3 regions of the Pseudaeromonas paramecii genome follow, and region 2 is predicted to be linked to each of the others. Evidence: predicted binding sites of a transcription regulator. Region 2 holds the regulator's gene; each other region holds the start of a gene.
What was found. The regulator sigma-54, encoded in region 2, starts transcription at its own class of promoters, with help from an activator protein. The targets are predictions, from matches to a motif close to TGGCACNGTTTTNGCTT.
Positions count from the first base shown of each region.

Region 1: a site for sigma-54 is predicted at 4,426-4,442, ahead of flgF (flagellar basal-body rod protein FlgF). Genes of this name have one in related genera too.
Region 3: a site for sigma-54 is predicted at 3,992-4,008, ahead of fliE (flagellar hook-basal body complex protein FliE). Genes of this name have one in related genera too.

Region 1 covers NZ_BAABFC010000009.1:169,441-176,500, forward strand. The annotation lists gene flgJ (flagellar assembly peptidoglycan hydrolase FlgJ) at 1-1,008, opposite strand, end outside; gene ABD847_RS06215 (flagellar basal body P-ring protein FlgI) at 1,024-2,127, opposite strand; gene flgH (flagellar basal body L-ring protein FlgH) at 2,139-2,816, opposite strand; gene flgG (flagellar basal-body rod protein FlgG) at 2,836-3,624, opposite strand; gene flgF (flagellar basal-body rod protein FlgF) at 3,642-4,388, opposite strand; gene flgE (flagellar hook protein FlgE) at 4,558-5,868, opposite strand; gene ABD847_RS06240 (flagellar hook assembly protein FlgD) at 5,898-6,581, opposite strand; gene flgC (flagellar basal body rod protein FlgC) at 6,592-7,017, opposite strand; gene flgB (flagellar basal body rod protein FlgB) at 7,014-7,060, opposite strand, start outside.
Region 2 covers NZ_BAABFC010000012.1:6,650-13,709, forward strand. The annotation lists gene ABD847_RS08590 (hypothetical protein) at 1-14, opposite strand, end outside; gene ABD847_RS08595 (HPr family phosphocarrier protein) at 66-341, opposite strand; gene rapZ (RNase adapter RapZ) at 328-1,194, opposite strand; gene ptsN (PTS IIA-like nitrogen regulatory protein PtsN) at 1,202-1,648, opposite strand; gene hpf (ribosome hibernation promoting factor) at 1,651-1,938, opposite strand; gene ABD847_RS08615 (RNA polymerase factor sigma-54) at 1,974-3,422, opposite strand; gene lptB (LPS export ABC transporter ATP-binding protein) at 3,468-4,193, opposite strand; gene lptA (lipopolysaccharide transport periplasmic protein LptA) at 4,197-4,721, opposite strand; gene lptC (LPS export ABC transporter periplasmic protein LptC) at 4,696-5,256, opposite strand; gene kdsC (3-deoxy-manno-octulosonate-8-phosphatase KdsC) at 5,253-5,810, opposite strand; gene ABD847_RS08640 (KpsF/GutQ family sugar-phosphate isomerase) at 5,807-6,781, opposite strand; gene mlaF (phospholipid ABC transporter ATP-binding protein MlaF) at 6,927-7,060, shown strand, end outside.
Region 3 covers NZ_BAABFC010000009.1:142,655-149,714, reverse strand. The annotation lists gene ABD847_RS06115 (sigma-54 dependent transcriptional regulator) at 1-1,414, shown strand, start outside; gene ABD847_RS06110 (sensor histidine kinase) at 1,520-2,575, shown strand; gene ABD847_RS06105 (sigma-54-dependent transcriptional regulator) at 2,572-3,921, shown strand; gene fliE (flagellar hook-basal body complex protein FliE) at 4,063-4,395, shown strand; gene fliF (flagellar basal-body MS-ring/collar protein FliF) at 4,457-6,133, shown strand; gene fliG (flagellar motor switch protein FliG) at 6,130-7,060, shown strand, end outside.

The DNA.
Region 1 (7,060 bases), on a different contig from region 2:
GTAATGCGGATCCGTGGCATAACCGGCATCTTGCAACGCCTCAAAATACGCCTCGGGATCCTGGGCGACCGCCCGCGCCTTTTCATAGCGGGGATGCCGACCGATCAGCTCCACATAGTCCTTCATGCTCTGAGCATAGGAGTTGTAGCTGCGAAACTGCGACAACCGCATGACCGGTTTGCCGTCTTCATATTCAAGGCTGTTCATCTGGGTCTGCTGCCCCTGCCAGCGGCTGCCCGCCTTGATGCCAAACAGGTTGCGGCTTGACTCACCATCGGCCCCCGGCATCACATGCTTGCCCCAGCCGGTTTCCAGCGCCGCCTGGGCCACCAGGGCCTCCGGCGACAGGCCAAGCTTGGCCGCCACCTGCCGGGCCACCGGCAACAGTTGCCGGACAAACTCTTGTGGCGAATCAAATTGCTGGCTGCGTGACCGGCTCGTCCCCTGCCCCTCCAGCCGCTGCACGAAGCGCTCGGCGGCCGAGACACCGGCATGGTGGCGAAAGCGGGCCCGGCGTCCCTCGCTCGCTTGCCGCGCCACCGCCTCGGTGCCTGCACTCTGCTCAGCACTATCCGTGCCAACATTTTGACTGTCCTTGGACTGTGTCGTATCCAGGCGCCGCAAGACCGGCAGACGCCCTTCGGGCATCTTTAGCTGACGGGGCACCTCGGCATCGCTGCTGCCTGCCTGATTACCGGAGAACTGGCGCACCAGCATGGCGGCCAGGCCCGTCTTGCCACCCGCCGGACTGACGGTGGCGGACATCTGCTGATCTAGCATGCCCTGGTAAAACTCGGTGTAGCGGCTGTTCAGCGGGCTATCCTGGGTCAGCACAGAGTTGGCCTGGCGCATGCCTTTCATCCACATCTGGGTGAACAGGGACTCAAATTGCCGGGCGGCGGCCTCCAGGGCCTGCTGCTGACTGGCCTTGCCCTGGGTACTCAACTGCCGCAACCGATCCAGGGAACGGATGTCATCGACGACGCCGGTCTGGGTAAACTTGTCCATACGGCCTCCGCTACCTTAGATGATCACCAGCTGACCCTGAATGGCACCCGCCTGTTGCAGCGCCTCCAGAATCGCCATCAGATCCCCGGGCGCCACCCCCACCTGATTGACGGCCCGCACCAGGTCATCCAGGGTATTGCCGGTATCCAGCTTGAACATGCGGCTGTCTTGTTGCTGGACATTGATGTTGGAGTTGTTGGTCACGGCGGTATTGCCGCCCGCCAAGGCGTTGGGTTGGGAGACCTGTTGCTGTTCGCTGATGGTCACCGTCAGGCCACCGTGGGTAATGGCCGCCGGACGCAGACGCACCTGGTTACCGATGACGATGGTGCCGGTGCGGGAGTTGACGATGATCTTGGCCGCCTCATCCGCCGGATCCACTTCCAGATTCTCCAGGGTGGCCAGATAGGAAACCCGCTGCGCCGGATCCCGCGGGGCATACACCTCCACCGAGGTGGCATCCAAAGCGCGGGCGGTATCCGGCCCCACCAAGCCGTTAATCACATCCGTCAACCGCTTGGCGGTGGTGAAATCAGCACGGTTGAGGTTGAAGGTGATGGTGTCACCCTGACCAAAGGCGTTGGGCACCTCACGTTCCACGGTGGCGCCATTGGCGATCCGTCCCACGGTCGGGGTATTGATCACTACCTTGGAGCCATCCGCCCCTTCGGCCCCCAGGCCCCCTACCACCAGCGAACCTTGCGCCAGGGCATACACCCGGCCGTCCACCCCTTTGAGGAAGGTTTGCAGCAGGGTACCGCCCCGCAGGCTCTTGGCCTCACCAATGGCGGAAACGGTCACATCCACCGTCTGCCCTGGCTTGGAGAACGGCGGCAGTTCCGCATGCACGGCTACCGGCGCCACATCCTTGATCTTGGGCTTGAGGGAGTCCGGCACCTTGATACCAAAGTTGTTGAGCATGGTGCGAAAGGTCTGCTCGGAGAAGGCGTTGTTCTTCTCACCTGTGCCCGGCAAGCCCACCACCAGGCCATAGCCGATCAACTGGTTGGTACGCACGCCCTGCACCGAGGCGAGATCCTTGATACGGGCCGCCTGGGCCTGGGGCAGCAGCAGGCTGAGCCCCAGGGCAATGGCAGTCAGGTGTCGGAATTTTGTCATTTGGCTTACTCCTAGAACGGACTCCAGGGACTATTAAAGAACTGTGCCAACCAGCCCCGCTCCTGAGTATTGGCAAAGTCACCCGTCCCACCGTAATAGATGCGCGCATCAGCCACCCGCTGGGATTCCACCGTGTTGTCGGCCTGCACATCCTCCGCCCGGACAATGCCGGTGATGCGGATATATTCGTTGCCGGTGTTGAGCATGATCCACTTCTCGCCCCGCACCATCAGGTTGCCGTTGGGCAGCACCCGGGTGACGGTCACCGAGATGTTGCCTTGCAGGCTGTTGCTCTGATCGGCCTTGGACTGCCCCTTGAAGCTGTTGTTGGCCCCCATGCCGACGCTGGTGTCATAGCCACCGACGGTCACCGGCTTGCCCCCCAGCTCCAGGGCATCCAGGCCGAGGCTGGAATCCTTGCCCAGCTGACTGTTGGCATTCTTCTTGGCGGAAGTGGACTCCACCAGTTGCACCGTGATGATATCGCCCACCTGACGCGCCTTGATGTCAGAGTAGAGACTGGTGGTCTGCTTCTGGCTGAAAATGGAACCGTTTGATTCCATGTTCACCACGCTTTCCTCCGGCATCACCGGCGAAAACTCCGGATCATCCGGCTTCGGCATATTGGGTGTCGTGGAGCAGGCGGCCAACAAGAGCCCGCATCCGGCCAAACAGAGTGCCAACTTCATGGCGGCCTCCTTCAATTCTTTACAGACGTTGTGTCACGTAGGACATCATCTCATCCACGCTGGAGATGACCTTGGAGTTCATCTCGTAGACACGCTGCGCCTGGATGAGGTTGACCAGCTCCTCGGTCACATTGACGTTGGAGGTTTCCAGCATCCCCTGCTTAATCACTCCCAGACCATCGGCCCCGGCCACCCCTTGCAGGGGCGCCCCGCTGGACTGGGTTTCCAGATAGAGGTTCTCCCCCATGGGCTGCAGGCCGGCGGGGTTGACGAAGTCGGTGACCGTGAGCTGCCCCACCACCTGGGATTCCGCCTGCCCCATCAACTGCACCGATACCTGGCCATCCGAGCCCACGGTAATGCTCTGGGCATTCTCGGGGATCTGGATCTCCGGCTGAATGGCATAGCCCATGCCGGAAGTCACTATGGTGCCTTCGTCGTTCAAGGAGAACTGACCGTTGCGGGTGTAGGCCGTGGTGCCATCCGGCAGCAGTACTTCGAAAAAGCCTCGGCCCTCGAGCATCACATCCAGGGAGTTATCCGTGGTCTGCACGTTGCCCTGGCTGAAGTTTTTCTGGGTGGCCACCACCTTGGCGCCGGCCCCCAGCATCAAGCCGTTGGGCAGGGTGGTATCCGCCGAGGAGCGGCCCCCGGGCTGGTTGATGTTCTGATAGAGCAAATCTTCAAAGATGGCCCGCCCCTTCTTGTAACCGACGGTCGAGGCGTTGGCCAGGTTGTTGGAGGTGACCGAGATGTTGGTCTGCTGGGCGTCGAGCCCCGTCTTACTGATCCACAATGCCGGATTCATAATCTTCTCCTCGTCGCTTAGCTCAGACGCAACAACTGGGTATGGGCTTCATCGTTCTTCTGGGCGGTCTGCATCATCTTGACCTGCGTCTCAAACTGCCGCTGTAATCGGATCAGGTTGGTCATCTCATCCACCACGTTGACGTTACTGGCTTCCAGGGCACCGGAGACCAGCTTGACGTCAGCCGAGGCCGGCTCAGCCTGGCCGTCCTTGCGGCGAAACAGGCCATCATTGCCCTTGTCCACGCTACGGATATCCGGATTGACCAGCTTGATGCGCTGAAACTCTTCCATGCCGTTGGGTGCCGCCCCTTCGGGACGACCGACTATGGTGCCGTCCTTGTTGATGGAGATTTTCTCCAACGGCAGGGGCAAGACTATGGGTTGACCCGCATCATCCAGCACATTGAGTCCATTGCTGGTCTGCAGCACCCCATAGGGGGAGAGCTGCAGGTTGCCCATGCGGGTGTAGGCCTGACCACCTTGGGCGTCCTGAACCGTCAGCCAGCCGTCACCTTCCACCGCCACATCCAGATCCCGCCCCGTGGTCATCAAGCCGCCCTGGGCAAAACTCTGGCCCGGACGTTCCGTCATGGAGAACACCCGGGACGGCAGACCGTCGCCAAAGGCCTGCATGGCCCGCGCTTGCTCCAGGTCCGCTTTGAAACCAACGGTGTTGGCGTTGGCCAAGTTATTGCTGCGCAACGTCAGGCTGTTCATGTTTTCTTTGGCGCCCGACATGGCCAGGTACAACAGATGGTCCATAACCCACTCCAGTCAAAATGGTGACTTAAGTGAGACGAAGCAAAGATGATGCCAAGTAATGTTCAGCGGCTAGCGAAGCGGGAGAAGGAGGAAAATAAGGGGGTAACGACCAGGCTAAAAGTCAAAAAAAACGGGCAGCCTGTCAGCTGCCCGTGAGGTGATGCCGGTGTTAGCGGATCTGCAGTATGGTCTGTTGCAAGGTACTGTTGACCTCCAACGCCCGAGAGTTGGCCTGGTAGTTGCGCTGGGCCGTAATCAGCTCCACCAGCTCAGAGGTCAGGTTGGAGTTGGACGCCTCCAAGGCCGAGGACTGGATCTTGCCGAAGGTACCCGTATTGGCCTGCCCCGGCACCGCATCGCCGGACGATAAGGATGCCTTCCAAGAGGTATCACCCACCTGAGTCAACCCTTGTGAGTTGGGGAAGTTCGCCATGGCGATAGCCCCCAGCTTGGTGGTGGTGCCGTTACTGTAGGTGGCCGCCACCAGACCGTCTGCGCCGATATCCACCTTGGTCAACCGACCGACGGTAGAACCATCCTGAGACAAAGCCGTCACTTCAAAGGAGGACGAATATTGCGTAATGCTATCGAAGTCAATCTCGATGGTCTGAGTACCATCGGCGCCATTAGTGATGATGCCGGCGCCCCCGCTGCCCAGCTGTTCGGTCACAATGGGATTGGGATTGGGGTTAGTGGCCACTGTGGTATCCAGCAGGCCCTGAGAATTAAATACCAGGGTGGCACCTGACGGCACTGAGCCCCCAGGCGTATACCCGCCGGTAATATCCACCGGTTGATCATCCATATAGCTGAACATGCGCCAGGTATTGGTGGCCGTCGAGTCTTTGACGAAGTAGTGGGTCATGGTGTGAGACTCACCCAATGAGTCATACACCACCACTGACGTAGAAGAGGTATAGGTATCGGAATCAGTGGGATCAAAATTGGCAGGATCCAGGGCTGTGGAGCCCGCCGGCAAGTTCATGCTCATGTTGACCTTTGAGGTCGCTTCCGGACTCCCCGCCGCATCCGGAATCCTCAAGGGAATAGTGGAGTCCAGGCTGACCGTCTTGGGAGTGCCATCATCGTTGACGTCATAGACCTGCAGGTAATCGCCCTGGGCTGTGGTGACATAGCCACTGGAATTGAGCTGAAATGCCCCAGCCCGCGTGTAGGTGCGATCCAGATCGCCGATATTGGCTGCGGTGACGAAGAAGCCGTTCCCTTGAATCGCCAGATCCAGCGAGTTATTGGTGAAGTTCAACGCCCCCTGGTGAAACTGCTGAGCAACGGTCGAGGTGGAAACCCCACTGCCCACCTGGGTCTTGGCATTGGCAAAGATCGAGGAGGAGTACACATCGGCAAACTCGGCGCGTGACCCCTTGAAACCAACCGTGTTGACGTTGGCAATGTTATTGGCGGTGACATCCAGGTGTTTCTGGGCCGCATACAGACCACTCAGGGCAATATTAAATGACATGGGTATTACCTCTCACTTAGCGCCGACGGCTAGTTGGATATTTCCAGGATCTGCGACAACGGTATGCTGCCTATCCCTTGAACCTTCACTACGGTGGCAACCTGGCTGTTGCCGAGCGTGACGCTCTCAACTTGCCCGTAGGTCAACACCCCCAAATCCTGTCGTTCACTCCCCACCAAGCCATTGGCCTTGAAGGTATAGGTACCGGTTGGTGCGGGGTTTCCATTCTTGTCCAAGCCATCCCACTCGAAGCTGTAATTCCCGGTCTGTTTGCCATCGATGGCAATCTCGCGCACCAGGTTCCCATCAGCATCCGTGATGCTCATCTTCAAGTTGCTCGCCCCATCCCCTGTGGTGACCACCCCTTTGACGGTATCGCCTTGTGTCAGGTAGCCGTTACTGGTGGGTGACAACACCTTCTGACCCACCAGGCTCGATGCCATCAACGCCTGGCTGGAGGTCATGTTGTCGTTGAGACTCGTCATCTGGGTGTTGAGCTGATTGATACCATCGGCCGTGGTGAACGAGGCCATCTGGGAAATCATCTGGGAGTTGTCCGTCGGTTTGAACGGATCCTGATACGAAAGCTGCTGCGTCAGCAGCTTGAAAAAATCTGCCTGCCCCAGGGTGCCGTTACTACTGCTGCTACTGGTGCTGCTAGTCTGGGTTGACGCCGTGGTGGTGACGCCGGTCAAGGCGCTATAGTCAGCCATGCTCTACTCCTTAGCCCTTGCCCAGCCGCAGCGTCTGCAACAACATCTGCTTGGCGGTATCGGCCACTTGCACATTTGTCTGGTAGGAGCGGGAGGCACTGATCATGTCCGCCATCTCTTCGATAGGATTGACGTTCGGCTTGTAGATGAAGCCATCCTTGTCCGCCATGGGATGATTGGGGTTGAACTCTTTTAGTAACGGCGCATCGCTCTCGACTATGCCTTGCACCTGCACGCCCACTGCCTCGCTCCCCGGCTGTCCACTGCCGGCTTCCTGCAACATGGCGGCAAAAACTGGCCGCCGCGCCCGGTAAGTCTCATCCACACTGGAACTCACGCTGTCGGCATTCGCCAGATTACTGGCGGTGGTATTCAAGCGCACAGACTGGGCACTCATGGCCGAGCCGGCAACATCAAAAATCCGAAAGAGACTCATACTTGATCTCCTTTGAGCGCCTTAAGCAAGCCATTGATCTTGC
Region 2 (7,060 bases):
TGCCATCGAGACATGGTTCACCTCCAGATGTGGCGCTATCTGGGAAAGTATGAACCACTGCAGCATTATTCGTTTTCGTCGAAGCGATCGGCCACCAGTTGTTCCACCGCGGCCATCAGAGCGGCGGCATCGTCTCCCTCGCAGATCACCCGTATGGTCTCGCCCTGGGCGGCTTCCAGCATAAGCAGACCCATCACGGAGTCGGCATCCGCCTGACGCTCCCCATTACAGACCGTCACAGTGGCCGCAAAGCTGGCGGTCAGCTGTACCAGCTTGATGGCGGCCCGGGCATGCAGGCCCAGCTTGTTGACGATGGGCAGGCGCTTCTCAATGCGCGGCATGGGATTTCTCCAGGCTGTGATGGCGGATCTGCACCGTCTTGCCGGCGGCGGTGAAGCGGGCCGCCAGCTGCTCGACGATGAAGACGGATCTGTGCTGACCGCCGGTGCAACCCACCGCCAGGGTCACGTAGCTGCGATTGTTGCGCTCCAGGTGGGGCAGCCAGTTGCTCAGCAGGGTCTCGATCTGCTGTATGTACTGCATCACATCGGCATGGCTGCGCAGATAGCGGCGTACCGGTTCATCCTTGCCGGTGAGGGGGCGCAGCTCGGCAATCCAGTGGGGATTGGGCAGGAAGCGGGCATCGAAGACGAAGTCGGCATCCTTGGCGATGCCGTACTTGAAGCCGAAGGACTCGAACACCAGCACCAGTTCTTTTTCTTTCTTGCCCAGCACCCGCTCGCGGATCTGTTCGCTGAGATCGTGAATGCTCAGGTGGCTGGTGTCGATGCGCAGATCGGCACTGGTGGACAGGGGCGAGAGCAGGGCTGTCTCATGCTGGATGGCCTGCTCCAGGGTCAGTTGCTTGCGGGACAGGGGGTGCAGCCGCCGGGTCTCGCTGTAGCGGCGGATGAGAATGGGGTTGTCGGCATCGATGAAGAAGCTGGTGAATTCCAGATCCGAGGCCTGACGCAGCAGCCCCAGGATACGTTCCAGATCCTCGCTCTGCTCCGGCAGGTTGCGCACGTCTATGCTGACCGCCATCTCCTCGAACTTGCCACGCAGCTCGGCCACCAGTTGTGGCAGCAGGGAGACCGGCAGGTTGTCGACACAGTAGTAACCCAGATCCTCCAGTACCCGCAGGGCTATGGTCTTGCCGGAGCCGGACCGGCCGCTGACGACGATGAGTTTCATGGGCTCCTCAGGGGGCGGTGATCAGTTGGTAGAGCATTTCATCATTGTCCGCCAGGCGCAATTGGCGACAGAGGTTTTTGTCACTGAGTTTTTTGGCAATCAGCCCCAGGGTTTGCAGGTGCTGCTTGCACTGGCTCTCGGGTACCAGCAGGGCAAACAGTATGTCGACGGGTTGGTTGTCGATGGCATCGAAGGGGATGGGCTGCTCCAGGGTCAGCAGCACACCGGTCACCGGCAGCTCGTCCGGGATACGGCCGTGGGGGATGGCGATGGCGCCACCAATGCCGGTACTGCCCAGCTTCTCCCGGGCCAGCAGGCATTCGAACAGCTCCTGGCTGTCGATGCCCAGCTGTGCGGCGGCAAGTTCACTGATGATTTCGATGGCGCGTTTTTTACTGGAGCAGGGAACTGCACTCTTGGTGCAGTTCCCGCTGAGCAGGTCGGAGAGTTGCATGGTTATTTGCTGGAGATCTTTTCTTTGTGTTTGATGAGTTGCCGGTCCAGCTTATCGATCAGGGCATCGATGGCGGCGTACATGTCCGCATCCTGGGCATTGGCAAAGATTTCGCCGCCGTTGACGTTCAACTTGGCTTCGGCGATTTGATTGAGCTTCTCCACGTTCAGGATCACCTGGACGTTATTGATCTGTTCGAAGTGACGCTCCAGCTTGGCAAACTTGGTGGTGACAAAATCGCGCAGGGGATCGGTGAGTTCGATGTGATGACCTGAGAGATTAATTTGCATAACGTCGTCCTTAAGTAGGGCCCCGTAAGTGTGACTTACAGTAGGCGTTTGCGCTGACTAGACGGGGGAATCGACAAGGACTCGCGGTACTTGGCGATGGTCCGTCTGGCTACCATGATACCTTGCTCGGTGAGCAAATCCGCGATCTTGCTATCGCTTAAGGGTTTTGCCGGGTTTTCGGCCGCCACCAGCTTCTTGATCAGGGCACGGATGGCGGTGGAAGAGCACTCCCCCCCACTCTCAGTATTGACGTGGCTGGAGAAAAAGTACTTCAGCTCGAAGATACCCCGCGGGGTATGCATGAATTTTTGCGTGGTCACCCGGGAGATGGTGGACTCGTGCATCTCGACGGCTTCGGCCACGTCGTTGAGCACCATGGGCTTCATGGCCTCTTCACCGTATTCGAAGAAGTCCTGCTGCTGCTTGACGATGCAGTTGGCCACCTTGAGCAGGGTCTCGTTGCGGCTCTCCAGGCTCTTGATGAACCACTTGGCCTCCTGCAGGTGCGAGCGAATGAACTGGGTATCGCTGCTGTTGCGGGCGTGACGGGCCATGGAGGCATAGGTTTCGTTGATGCGGATCTTGGGCATGGCATCGGGATTAAGCTCCACCACCCACTTGCCCTGCTTCTTGCTCACCGCCACATCCGGGATCACATACTGGGAGTCGGTTTGCATCACCCGATTGCCGGGTCTGGGCTCCAGCTGCTGAATGAGATCCAGCACCTCCTTGAGCTCGGACTCCTTGAGCTGCATCTTGCGGGCCAGGGTGCGATAGTCCCGGTTGCCCAGCAGATCCATGTGTTCGGCCAGCACCTGCTTGGCCTCGGCCAACCAGGGGATGCCGGGCGCGTATTGGCCCAGCTGGATCTGCAGGCACTCCTGCACCGAGCGGGCGGCCACGCCGATGGGGTCGAAGTGCTGCACCCGCTTGAGCACGGCGGTCACCTCGTCCAGCTCAACCTGGATATCCTCATCGCTCACCGCCTGAACGATATCGTCCAGATCAATGGTGAGGTAACCCGAGTCGTCGATGGCGTCTATGATGGCCAGGGCGATGGCCTGATCCACCTCGCTAAAGGGGGTGAGCTGCATCTGCCACAACAGGTAATCCTGCAGCGTCTCTGTGGTTTCGCCCTGATAGAGGAAGTCTTCATCGCCACTGATGGGGCTGCTGGACTGGCCGGAACCGGCAGCGGTGTAGACCTCGTCCCAGGAGGTATCCATGGGCAGATCATCCGGCAGCTTGTCCTGTTCCATGGCTTCGCTGGTATCCAGCTGGCTGCTGTCCTGTGCTTCCTCGCTGGGTTGCTCTGACTCGTGGGTATCGCTCTCCTCCTGCTCCAGCAGCGGATTGGCATCCAGCGCCTGTTGGATTTCCTGCTGCAGCTCCAGTGTGGAGAGCTGCAACAGACGAATCGCCTGCTGTAGTTGTGGCGTCATGGCCAGAGACTGACCCAGTCGCAACTGTAAGGATGGCTTCATCTATTTCCGTATGTCCTTGTTAATGCAATGCCGGTGACGAGAAGATCAAATGCTGAAGGCGTCACCCAGGTAAACCCGCTTCACCTGTTCATTGGCCAAAATCTCGCTGGGTGTCCCTTCCGCGATCAGATGTCCATGGCTGACGATATAGGCTTTCTCGCAGACATCAAGTGTTTCCCGCACGTTGTGGTCTGTGATGAGTACGCCCAATCCCCGATCCCGCAGGTGTTCTATGATGCGTTTGATATCGTTCACCGAGATGGGATCCACCCCGGCGAAGGGCTCATCCAGCAGGATGAAGCGGGGCTCGGCGGCCAGGGCCCGGGCGATCTCCACCCGACGGCGCTCGCCACCGGACAGGCTCTGGCCCAGATTCTGGCGGATATGGGTGATGTGAAACTCCTCCAGCAGGGACTCCATCTTCTGCCGCCGTTCCTCCTGGGTCAGTTCAGGGCGGATCTGCAGCACTCCCAGCAGGTTCTCTTCCACCGTCAGGCGACGAAAAATCGAGGCCTCCTGGGGCAGGTAACCGATGCCGTTACGGGCCCGCAGGTGCATGGGCATGGAGCTGATGTCCAGCTCGTCGATGCAGACCTGGCCGCCGTCCTGCTGTACCAGGCCGACGATCATGTAGAAGGAGGTGGTCTTGCCGGCGCCGTTGGGGCCCAGCAGACCCACCACCTGGCCGGCGGCCACCTGGAGGGAGACGTCGCTCACCACCTGGCGACCCTTGTAGCTCTTTTTCAGATTGGCGGCATGTAACAGGGCCATGGCTTAGGGTTTCTCCTGGGCCGGTTGATCGAAGCTGCCCATCTCGTCGGGCAGGAAGATGGTCTTGACCCGGGAGCCTCCGCTGCTTTCGGCCACCATCTGCTGTTTCTGGATGTCATAGCGGATCTGGTCACCGCTGATCTCGTTGTCCGACTGCTTGATGCGGGCGTTGCCAGTGAGCAGTACCATGCGCTCCTTGAGCTTGTAACTCAGGCGATTGGCCTGGGCATCCACCGGCTTGCCGTTATCCAGCACCTGGTGGAAGCGGGCCGGGCGGCCGGTGGCTATCATCTCATCGGCACCCTTGTCACCGTGGCGGATCACCTCCACCTTGTCGGCATGGATTTCGATGGTGCCCTGACGGATCACCACATCATCCAAAAAGGTCAGCCTGTTGTCGTTGAGCTCGGCCACCTGGCGCACCGAGTCCACGTAGACCTTCTGCTTGTAGTCGCTTTGCTTGGCCATCACGGGTTGCAGGCACAGGGCCAGCAGGCACCACTTAAGGCTGGTTGAAGTAGATACCATGACTCTTGTCCAGAATTTCATAAATGCGTTGATCCAGTTGCCCCAGTAAGCCCACACCTTCCAGGTGGAAGCGGGGACCTTCCATGGTCACGGGATGATGGTTACGAACCTCGTTACGGAGCAGATCCATCTCCAGATAGGGAGTCTCGAGCCAGTCCAGGGTGTCATTGGCGGTCAGGGCCAGGATGCGGACCTGATCCCGTAAGATGGCGTTGTCGTTGAGATTGAGGATGCCCTGCTTGGCGCTGATGCGCCACTGGGCTTGGCCCTGCTCATCGTGAGCAATGATAACGGGGTTGAACAGCTCCGTCTGCTCCAGCTGATTGTAATATTCGGTATAGTCCGCCGAGACCTCGTTACGCAGCTGGCCGTTGTCGCCAAAGTTCAGGTACTTGAGCTTGTTGGCGGTAAAGGTGGGCTGGTAGTACTCCTCGGGATTGGTGAGGGTGCCGGACTGACGATCGGCCTCAAACCAGCGCCAGCTCAGCAGGCTAAACAGGAAGAGGGCGCCGATGAGCAGATTTTGCCGACTCATACCGAGGGCCCCTGTGCCGATTCCAGGGCGCCCAGGGCCTGCAGGATCAGATCGCACAGCTCCCGTACCGCCCCTTCGCCGCCCTTGAGCCGGCAGATGAAGTCGGCCCCCTGCTGTACCAGCGGATGGGCATCAGCCACCGCCACTCCCAGTCCGCAGGCGCGCATCACCGGCAGGTCGATGACATCATCGCCTATGTAGGCCACCTGGTCGGCGGTCAACGCCAGCTTCTGCAACAGCTGCTGATAGACGGGCAACTTGTCCCCCTGACCCTGATAGACGTGGCGCACGCCCAAGGAGAGCATGCGATCACTGACGATGCGCGAGGAGCGCCCTGTGATCACGGCCACCTCAATGCCCTGACTCATCACGGCCTTGAGGCCGAATCCATCCTTAGTATGGAAGCTCTTGAGCTCTTCGCCGTTGTTACCCAGGTAAATCTTGCCGTCGGACAGCACGCCGTCCACGTCGCAGATCAGCAAACGAATGCGACGGGCGGCCTCCAGGGTCGCTTGGGGGACGGGGCCGTAGGGCGTATCAGCCATCTGACTCATACCACCCCCGCCTTGAGCACATCATGCATGTTGAAGGCACCCACCGGCTTGTGGTCGCCGTCCACCACCACCAGGCCGTTGATCTTGCGGGACTGCATCAGCTGTACCGCCTCGGCGGCCAGCATGTCGGGACCGACCGTGATGCAGTTGGCGGTCATCACCCGGGCGATGGGGGTTTGATGAATGTCGATCTGCTGATCCAGGATGCGGCGCAGATCCCCGTCGGTGAACAGGCCCGCCAGACGGCCGTCGGCCGCCACCACGGCGGTCATGCCCAGCCCCTTGCGGCTCACCTCCAGCAGGGCCTGGCTGATGCTGGCATCCTGGGGCACCTGGGGCAGCTCGTCGCCGGCGTGCATCAGATCGCTGGTGCGCAGCAACAGGCGGCGACCCAGGCTGCCGCCGGGGTGGGAGAGGGCAAAGTCATCGGCGGTGAAGCCTTTGGCTTCCAGCAGGGCCACCGCCAGGGCATCCCCCAGCACCAGGGTCGCCGTGGTACTGGAGGTGGGGGCCAACCCCAGGGGACAGGCTTCCTGCTCCACCCGGGTATTCAGATGCACCACGGCCTCCCGGGCCATGGTGGAGGTGGGGCGGGCGGTCATGGCGATCATGGGGACGCCCCAGCGCTTGAGCACCGGCAGCAGGGCGATGATCTCATCGCTTTCACCCGAGTTGGAGATGGCGATGACCAGATCCTTGGGGCCCACCATGCCCAGATCGCCGTGGCTGGCTTCCCCGGGGTGTACGAAGAAGGCGGAGGTGCCTGTGCTGGCCAGGGTGGCGGCAATCTTGCGGCCGATATGGCCGGACTTGCCCATGCCCATGACGATGACCTTGCCCTGACAGGCAGAAAGCCGCTGACAGGCGGCGTCAAAGGCCTCATCCAGGGTGGCATACAGATTGTCGATGGCTTGTTTTTCGATATCCAGCACTCGTCGGGCGACCCGACGAAAATCGAATTGATCCGGCATCAAGGCAGGCTCCAGCAGAAGATTAACCGGCCGATTATATGAAACCTCAACGTCATATGCGACCTCCGTGCCAAGGCTTGGTTGCGGTGGTCAAGCGGCAACCGGTACAATCCCTTTTTCGTTTCTGCCCGTTTCCTGGGTTCCCATGGGGGAGTGTCGTTTGACGGATTCATTGGTTCAGATAAACAACCTGAGCTTCAGCCATGGCGATCGCCTGCTGTACGACAACATCAGCCTGAGCATTCCCAAGGGTAAGGTCACGGCCCTGATGGGGCCCAG
Region 3 (7,060 bases), on a different contig from region 2:
GCTGCTTATCGACAACGACGACAGCCGCCGCCAGCAACTGGAGACGGTGCTTTCCTTCATGGGGGTGCCCTGGCAGAGCGGGGCGGAGGAGGATTGCCTGGCCTACCTGGCCAGTGCCGACGATCTGATGGCGGTGGTGGTGGGTAGCCTGACAACGACTGACCTGGATAGCCTGCTGGCGACCTATCCGCAATTGCCCTTTCTGTCAGCGGCGCCGCGGGATTTGGGCCCGCGCAACCTGATTGCCTGCCTGCAGCAGCCGGTGCAGTACGAGAGCCTGACCCAGCAACTGCACTATTGTCAGTCTTATCTCTCCTTGCACCCGGCGCTTAAGGGCACCGAGCACAGCCAGACCCTGCTCAGGCTGCTGGTGGGCAAGGGTTCGGCCATCCAGAGTGTGCGGCGCTTGATTGGCCAGGTGGCGGATAAGGATGCCAACGTACTGATCCTGGGGGAGTCCGGGACCGGCAAAGAGGTGGTGGCCCGCGCCATTCATGAGTTGTCACCCCGGGCCGCGGGCCCCTTCGTGCCGGTCAACTGTGGTGCCATTCCCGGCGAACTGCTGGAGAGCGAGTTGTTTGGTCACGAGAAGGGGGCCTTCACCGGCGCCATCTCGTCACGCCGTGGTCGTTTCGAGCTGGCCCAGGGCGGTACCCTGTTTCTGGATGAGATAGGTGACATGCCCATGCCCATGCAGGTGAAGCTGCTGCGGGTGCTGCAGGAGCGGGTGTTCGAGCGGGTGGGGGGCGGCAAGCCGATTGTCGCCGACGTGCGCATCATAGCGGCCACCCACCGGGATCTGGAGCAGATGATCCAGCAGCAGAGTTTCCGCGAGGATCTCTATTACCGCCTCAACGTCTTCCCCATCGAAACGCCGCCCTTGCGGGAGCGGGCCGACGATATCCCCTTGTTGCTGCAGGAGCTGCTCAACCGTCACAGCGCCGAGCATCACGCCTGGATCCGCTTCACCCAGCGGGCCATCGAATCCCTGATGCAGCATCACTGGTCAGGTAACGTGCGTGAGCTCTCCAACCTGGTGGAGCGCCTGCTCATCCTCTACCCCAACCGCATCGTGGATCTGCACGAGTTGCCGGCCAAGTACCGCTACGGCGATACCGGCGATAGCCTGGCGGCCCCGGCCGGGGAGTGGGAGGAGCGGGATGCCCTGGCGCAGATCTTCATGGACGAGCCAGAGCCGGTAGAGCAAGCCGTCGCCGCCGATCCCTTTGCCCAGGTGTTGCCGGAGGATGGGCTCAACCTCAAGGAGATGCTGGCGGAGCTGGAGATGGAGATGATCCGCCAAGCCTTGGACGCCCAGGAGGGGGTGGTGGCGCGGGCTGCCGACATGCTCGGCATGCGCAGAACCACTCTGGTGGAGAAGATGAAAAAGTACGGCATGAGCAAGGAGCTCTAAGCCAATCTTTTGACTAGCACAGCTAACCTTTTGTAAATCAATACAAATATATCTTGGCATACTTTTTGATTCACTCCTGGCAAGTGTCAAATACCGGAGTGGATCATGTCTGCCTCATCGCCTCTCATCGAACTGGATATCGCCGCCCGTGGCCGGCGGGATGCCGGTCGCCTGCGTTCCGTGTTCGAGGCCTTGCCCTCGGGCCTGCTGATCCTCGATGGCCAGGGGCGCATCGCCGAGGCCAACCAGGCGGCCGAGGGGCTGTTGGGACATCCCTTGCAGGGGGAGGCCTGGGTGGCAGTGATCCAGCGGGCCTTCAGCCCGCGGCAGGACGACGGTCACGAAGTCTCCCTGCGGGATGGCCGCCTGGTGCAGTTGACCACCTCACCCCTGCGGGATGAGCCGGGGCAGCTGGTCGTCATCACAGATCTTACCCAGACCCGCCAGCTACAGGCCCGGGTGGCTCACATGCAGCGCCTGTCGGCCCTGGGCCGCATGGCGGCCAGCCTAGCCCACCAGATCCGCACCCCCTTGTCAGCCGCCATGCTCTATGGCGCCAACCTGGCCAACCGGACCTTGAGTCTCGAGGCCCGCGGCAACTTCCAGCGCAAGCTGATGGACCGGCTGCGGGATCTGGAGCAGCAGGTGAGCGATGTGCTGCTGTTTGCCAAGAGCGAGGAGCATCTGGCGGTGAGCGAATTGTCGGTGCAGGGGCTGCTGCAACAGGTGCAGGCCGGTGCCGAGGCCATGATGAACCAAGCCGGTGCCCGGCTGGATATCAGCCTGCCGGAGCCGGATCTCCTGCTGCTGGCCAATGGCAATGCCCTGTCCAGCGCCATCAACAACCTGCTGGCCAATGCCCTGCAGGCGGGTGCCCGGGCGCTCTTGGTCAGTGCCGAGCGGCAGGCGGAGCAGGTGGCCATCCGGGTGGTGGACAACGGCAAGGGCATGGCGCCTGAGCTCGTCCAGCAGATCTTCGAGCCCTTCTTCACCACCCGCTCTCAGGGCACCGGCCTGGGGCTGGCGGTGGTGCAGTCGGTGGTGCAGGCCCATCAAGGTTCGGTGGCGGTGGCTTCCGTGCCTGGTGAGGGCAGTTGTTTTACCCTGATGCTGCCCTTGCAGCGTCAACAGGTCGCCGCGGCGACAGGAGGAGCGGCATGAGCCAATCACGCATTCTGGTGGTGGAAGACGACGCCGGCCTGCAGGAGGCCATCGTCGATACCCTGTTGCTGGCGGGCTATGACTGTCTGGCGGCGGACAGCGGCGAGGCGGCCCTCCTGTGTCTGGGGCAACAGGCGGTCGACATGGTGATCTCCGACATTCAGATGGGCGGCATGGACGGTCACACCCTGCTGGCCAATCTCAAGCAGAAATGGCCTCAACTGCCGGTGTTGCTGATGACCGCCTACGCCAACATCGATGGCGCCGTGCGGGCCATGCGCGAAGGCGCCATTGACTACCTGGCCAAGCCCTTCTCGCCGGAGGTGTTGCTCAACCAGGTGAGCCGCTATGTGCCGCCCCACAAGGTGGAGCGGCACACGCCGGTGTTTGGCGATGCCAGCACCGGCGAGCTGCTGCAGCTGGCGGCCCGGGTGGCCCGCAGCGACGCCACCGTGATGATCTCCGGGCCCAGCGGGGCGGGTAAGGAGGTGCTGGCGCGCTATATCCACGATCAGTCCAGCCGCTGTGACGGTCCCTTCGTGGCCATCAACTGTGCCGCCATTCCGGAGAACATGCTGGAAGCCACCCTGTTTGGTTACGAGAAGGGCGCCTTCACCGGCGCGGTGCAGGGCTGTCCGGGCAAGTTCGAACAGGCCCAAGGCGGCACCCTGCTGCTGGATGAGATCACCGAGATGGAATTGGGGCTGCAGGCCAAGCTGCTGCGGGTGCTGCAGGAGAAGGAGGTGGAGCGCCTGGGCAGCCGCAAGACCATCCCCCTGGATGTGCGGGTCATCGCCACCAGCAACCGGGAGCTGCGCCAGGCGGTGAGCGAAGGGGAGTTTCGCGAGGATCTCTTCTACCGGCTCAACGTCTTTCCATTGCGCTGGCGTCCCCTTGCCCAACGGCCTGGCGACATATTGCCCATCGCCCGTCACCTGCTGGCGCGGCATGCCCAGGCCCAGGGCGTGGCGGTCCCCGAGTTGTCCCCGGTGGCGGCGGCGCGCTTGCAGGCCCATGGCTGGCCGGGCAATGTGCGGGAGCTGGATAATGTCATCCAACGGGCGCTGATCCTGTGGCAGGGCGGGGTGCTGGAGGCCGAAGATCTGGTCTTCGATAGTCAGGAGCTGGATTGGTCGGCCCCCGCGGTGCCGCCGGTGGGGTTGGCCGATGAGGTGGGGGGTCTGGGGGGTGAGCTGCGCCAACAGGAGCAGCAGATCATCCTGGAGACCCTCAGTGCCTGCCAGGGCAGCCGCAAGGCGGTGGCAGAGCAGCTGGGGATCAGCCCGAGGACCCTGAGATACAAGTTGGCCCGCATGCGTGAGCAGGGAATCGACGTTCCCGGCTGAGCCGCCCATTTTTCACGTTTTTTCATATTATTAGGCGCACCTTTTTGCTAAGGTGCGCCTTGCGTTTTCATGGCACCCTCCTTGCATTGACCTGATATCTAGTTCCGATGTCAAAAACACGACATCCCGCAAGGAGTGGTTATGAACGTACCCGGATCCTCTCTGTTTACTGAGCTCGAGGCCATGCGCGTCGAGGCTCGCGGTCTGCCGACCCAGGCGGTGCGCAATGATCTTGGCGTGAACGATGTGCACTCCAGCTTCGGTAAGATGCTCCAGGATGCCCTGGGCAACGTCAACGAGCTGCAGCAGACCACCAATGATCTGCGCACCCGCTTCGACATGGGGGATCGCAGCATCAGCCTGTCGGATGTGATGATCGCCGGGCAGAAATCCTCCATCGCCTTTGAAGCCACGGTGCAGGTGCGCAACAAGGTGCTTGAGGCCTATAAAACCATCATGAACATGCCGGTGTAAGGGGGCTATCGTGGCCGAGGAAAAGCGTAACGACCTGGTGGTCAGCGATAATCATGCGTCGTTGGGCGGCCTCGACGATACGGTGCCCATGCCCAAAGCCTCGCCTTTTGGTTTCTTGTCCAATCCCGATGTGCTGCGCCAGGTGACCCTGATCCTGGGGCTGGCCATCTGTCTGGCCATTGCCGTCTTCATTCTGGTGTGGGGCAAGGAGCCCGAGCAGCGTCCCCTGGGCCAGTTCAACACCGAGGAGCTGGTCAAGACCCTGGATTACCTGGATCAGCAGCAGATCCCCTACAAGGTCAACGGCAACAGCATCTTCGTCAATGCCGATGACTACGCCAACATCCGCTTGCAGCTCAAGCGCGCCGGCCTGTCTGCCCCCGAGGCCGCCACCAACAACGGCGATAGCCTGCTGCTCAAGGATCCGGGCTTTGGCGTCAGCCAACGGCTGGAGAACGAGCGTCTGAAGTTCAGCCGCGAGCAACAGCTGGCGCGGGCCATCGAACAGTACAACAACGTCTCCAAGGCCGTGGTGCTGCTGGCCATCCCCAAAGACAACGTCTTCGCCCGTAACGAGCGTAAGCCCAGTGCCACCGTCGTGCTGACCCTGGGCAGTGGCAGCCTCAAGCAGGAAGAGGTGGATGCCATCGTCGATACCGTGGCCTCCGCCGTCCATGGCCTGGAGCCGACCCGGGTGACGGTGACCGATCACAACGGCCGCCTGCTCAACTCCGGCTCCCAGGATCCGCTGGCCAGCCGTTCCCGCAAGGAGTTCGAGCTGCAGCAGAAGCAGGAGCTCGAATACAAGCAGAAGATTGACGCCATCCTGGCACCGGTGCTGGGCATCGACAACTACACCGCCGAGGTGGACGTCAGCCTGGACTTCACCCAGGAGGAGCAGACCAGCAAGAGTTTCAACCCGGATCTGCCGGCGGTCCGCTCCGAGATGACGGTGGAAGACACCAAGATGGGCAACGGTGCCGTGGGCATCCCCGGTGCCCTGTCCAATCAGCCACCGCTGGATAGCAAGATCCCCGAGCAGGCCACCGGCAGCAGCCAGCAGAGCCAGGGCTCCGGCAGCAGCCGCAAGGAGGCCACCCGCAACTTCGAGCTGGACACCACCGTCAGCCACATCAAGCGCGCCGCCGGCAACATTCGTCGCCTGACCGTGTCCCTGGCGGTGGATTACACCGCCGTCAAGGGCGAGGATGGCACCGTCACCCGCCAACCGCGCTCCCAGGAAGAGCTGGAGACCCTGCGGCGCCTGCTCAAGGGCGGCTTGGGGTTTGATGTCAGCCGGGGTGATCATATCGAAGTGGTGAGCGTGCCCTTCAACCGGCCGGATCTGGAGGCGGTGGCCGAAGAGCCCATGTATGAGCAGGCCTGGTTCTGGCGTGCCATGCGTATCGTCGCCTCCGTGCTGGTCATCATAGTCCTCATCGTCACTGTGGTGCGGCCCATGCTCAAGCGCCTGCTCTACCCGGATGCCAAGGGCGAGGGCAAGGAAGTGGATCTGGACAGCTCCATCGCCCTGGAAGGGGATGATGATCTGAACCTGCTGGCCAATCAGGCCGAGATGCAGGAACCCATCTTCGGCATGCGGCAGGGCCAGCTAATCCTGCCGGATCTGCACAAGGATGAAGACTTGCTCAAGGCAGTGCGGGCACTGGTGGCCAACGAGCCGGATCTGGCGGCGCAGGTGGTCAAGGAATGGGTGGTGCGGGAACTTGAAAAATGAGTGAAGCCAACAAGGTAAGTCATATCAGCAACGAACAGCAGCAACTGCTGGATGCCATGAACGGCATCGAGAAGGCGGCGGTGCTGATGCTGAGCCTGAACGAAGAGGACGCGGCGCAAATCTTCCGCCATCTGGAGCCCAAGCAGGTACAACGGTTGGGGATGGCCATGGCGTCGATGAAAGACTTCAGCCATGACAAGGTGACCGCCGTTCACCGCCTGTTTATCGAAGACATCCAGAAGTTCTCCAACATCGGCATCGGCAGCGAGGACTTCGTGCGCAAGGCCCTGGTGGCGGCGCTGGGGGAAGACAAGGCCGGCAACCTGGTGGATCAGATCATCATGGGCTCCGGCGCCCGGGGTCTGGACTCCCTGAAGTGGATGGATGCCCGCCAGGTGGCCAGCATCATCCAGAACGAACACCCCCAGATCCAGACCATAGTGCTGTCCTATCTCGACCCCGAGCAGTCCGCCGAGATCCTCAGCCAGTTTCCCGAACAGGTGCGGCTGGATCTCATCATGCGCATCGCCAACCTCGAAGAGGTGCAACCGGCGGCGCTGCAAGAGCTCAACGACATCATGGAGAAACAGTTTGCCGGCTCCGCCGGCGCCCAGGCTGCCAAGATGGGTGGCCTGAAGGCGGCGGCCAGCATCATGAACTACCTGGACACCAACGTGGAAGGTCAGCTGATGGACGCCATCCGCGACTCCGACGAGGAGATGAGCCAGCAGATCCAGGATCTGATGTTCGTGTTCGAAAACCTCATCGACGTGGACGACCGGGGTATCCAGACCCTGCTGCGAGAGGTGCCCGGCGAGCTGCTGCAAAAGGCGCTCAAAGGCGCCGACGATCAGCTCAAGGACAAGGTATTCAAGAACATGTCCAAACGGGCCGCCGAGATGTTGGTGGACGACCTGGCTGCCATGG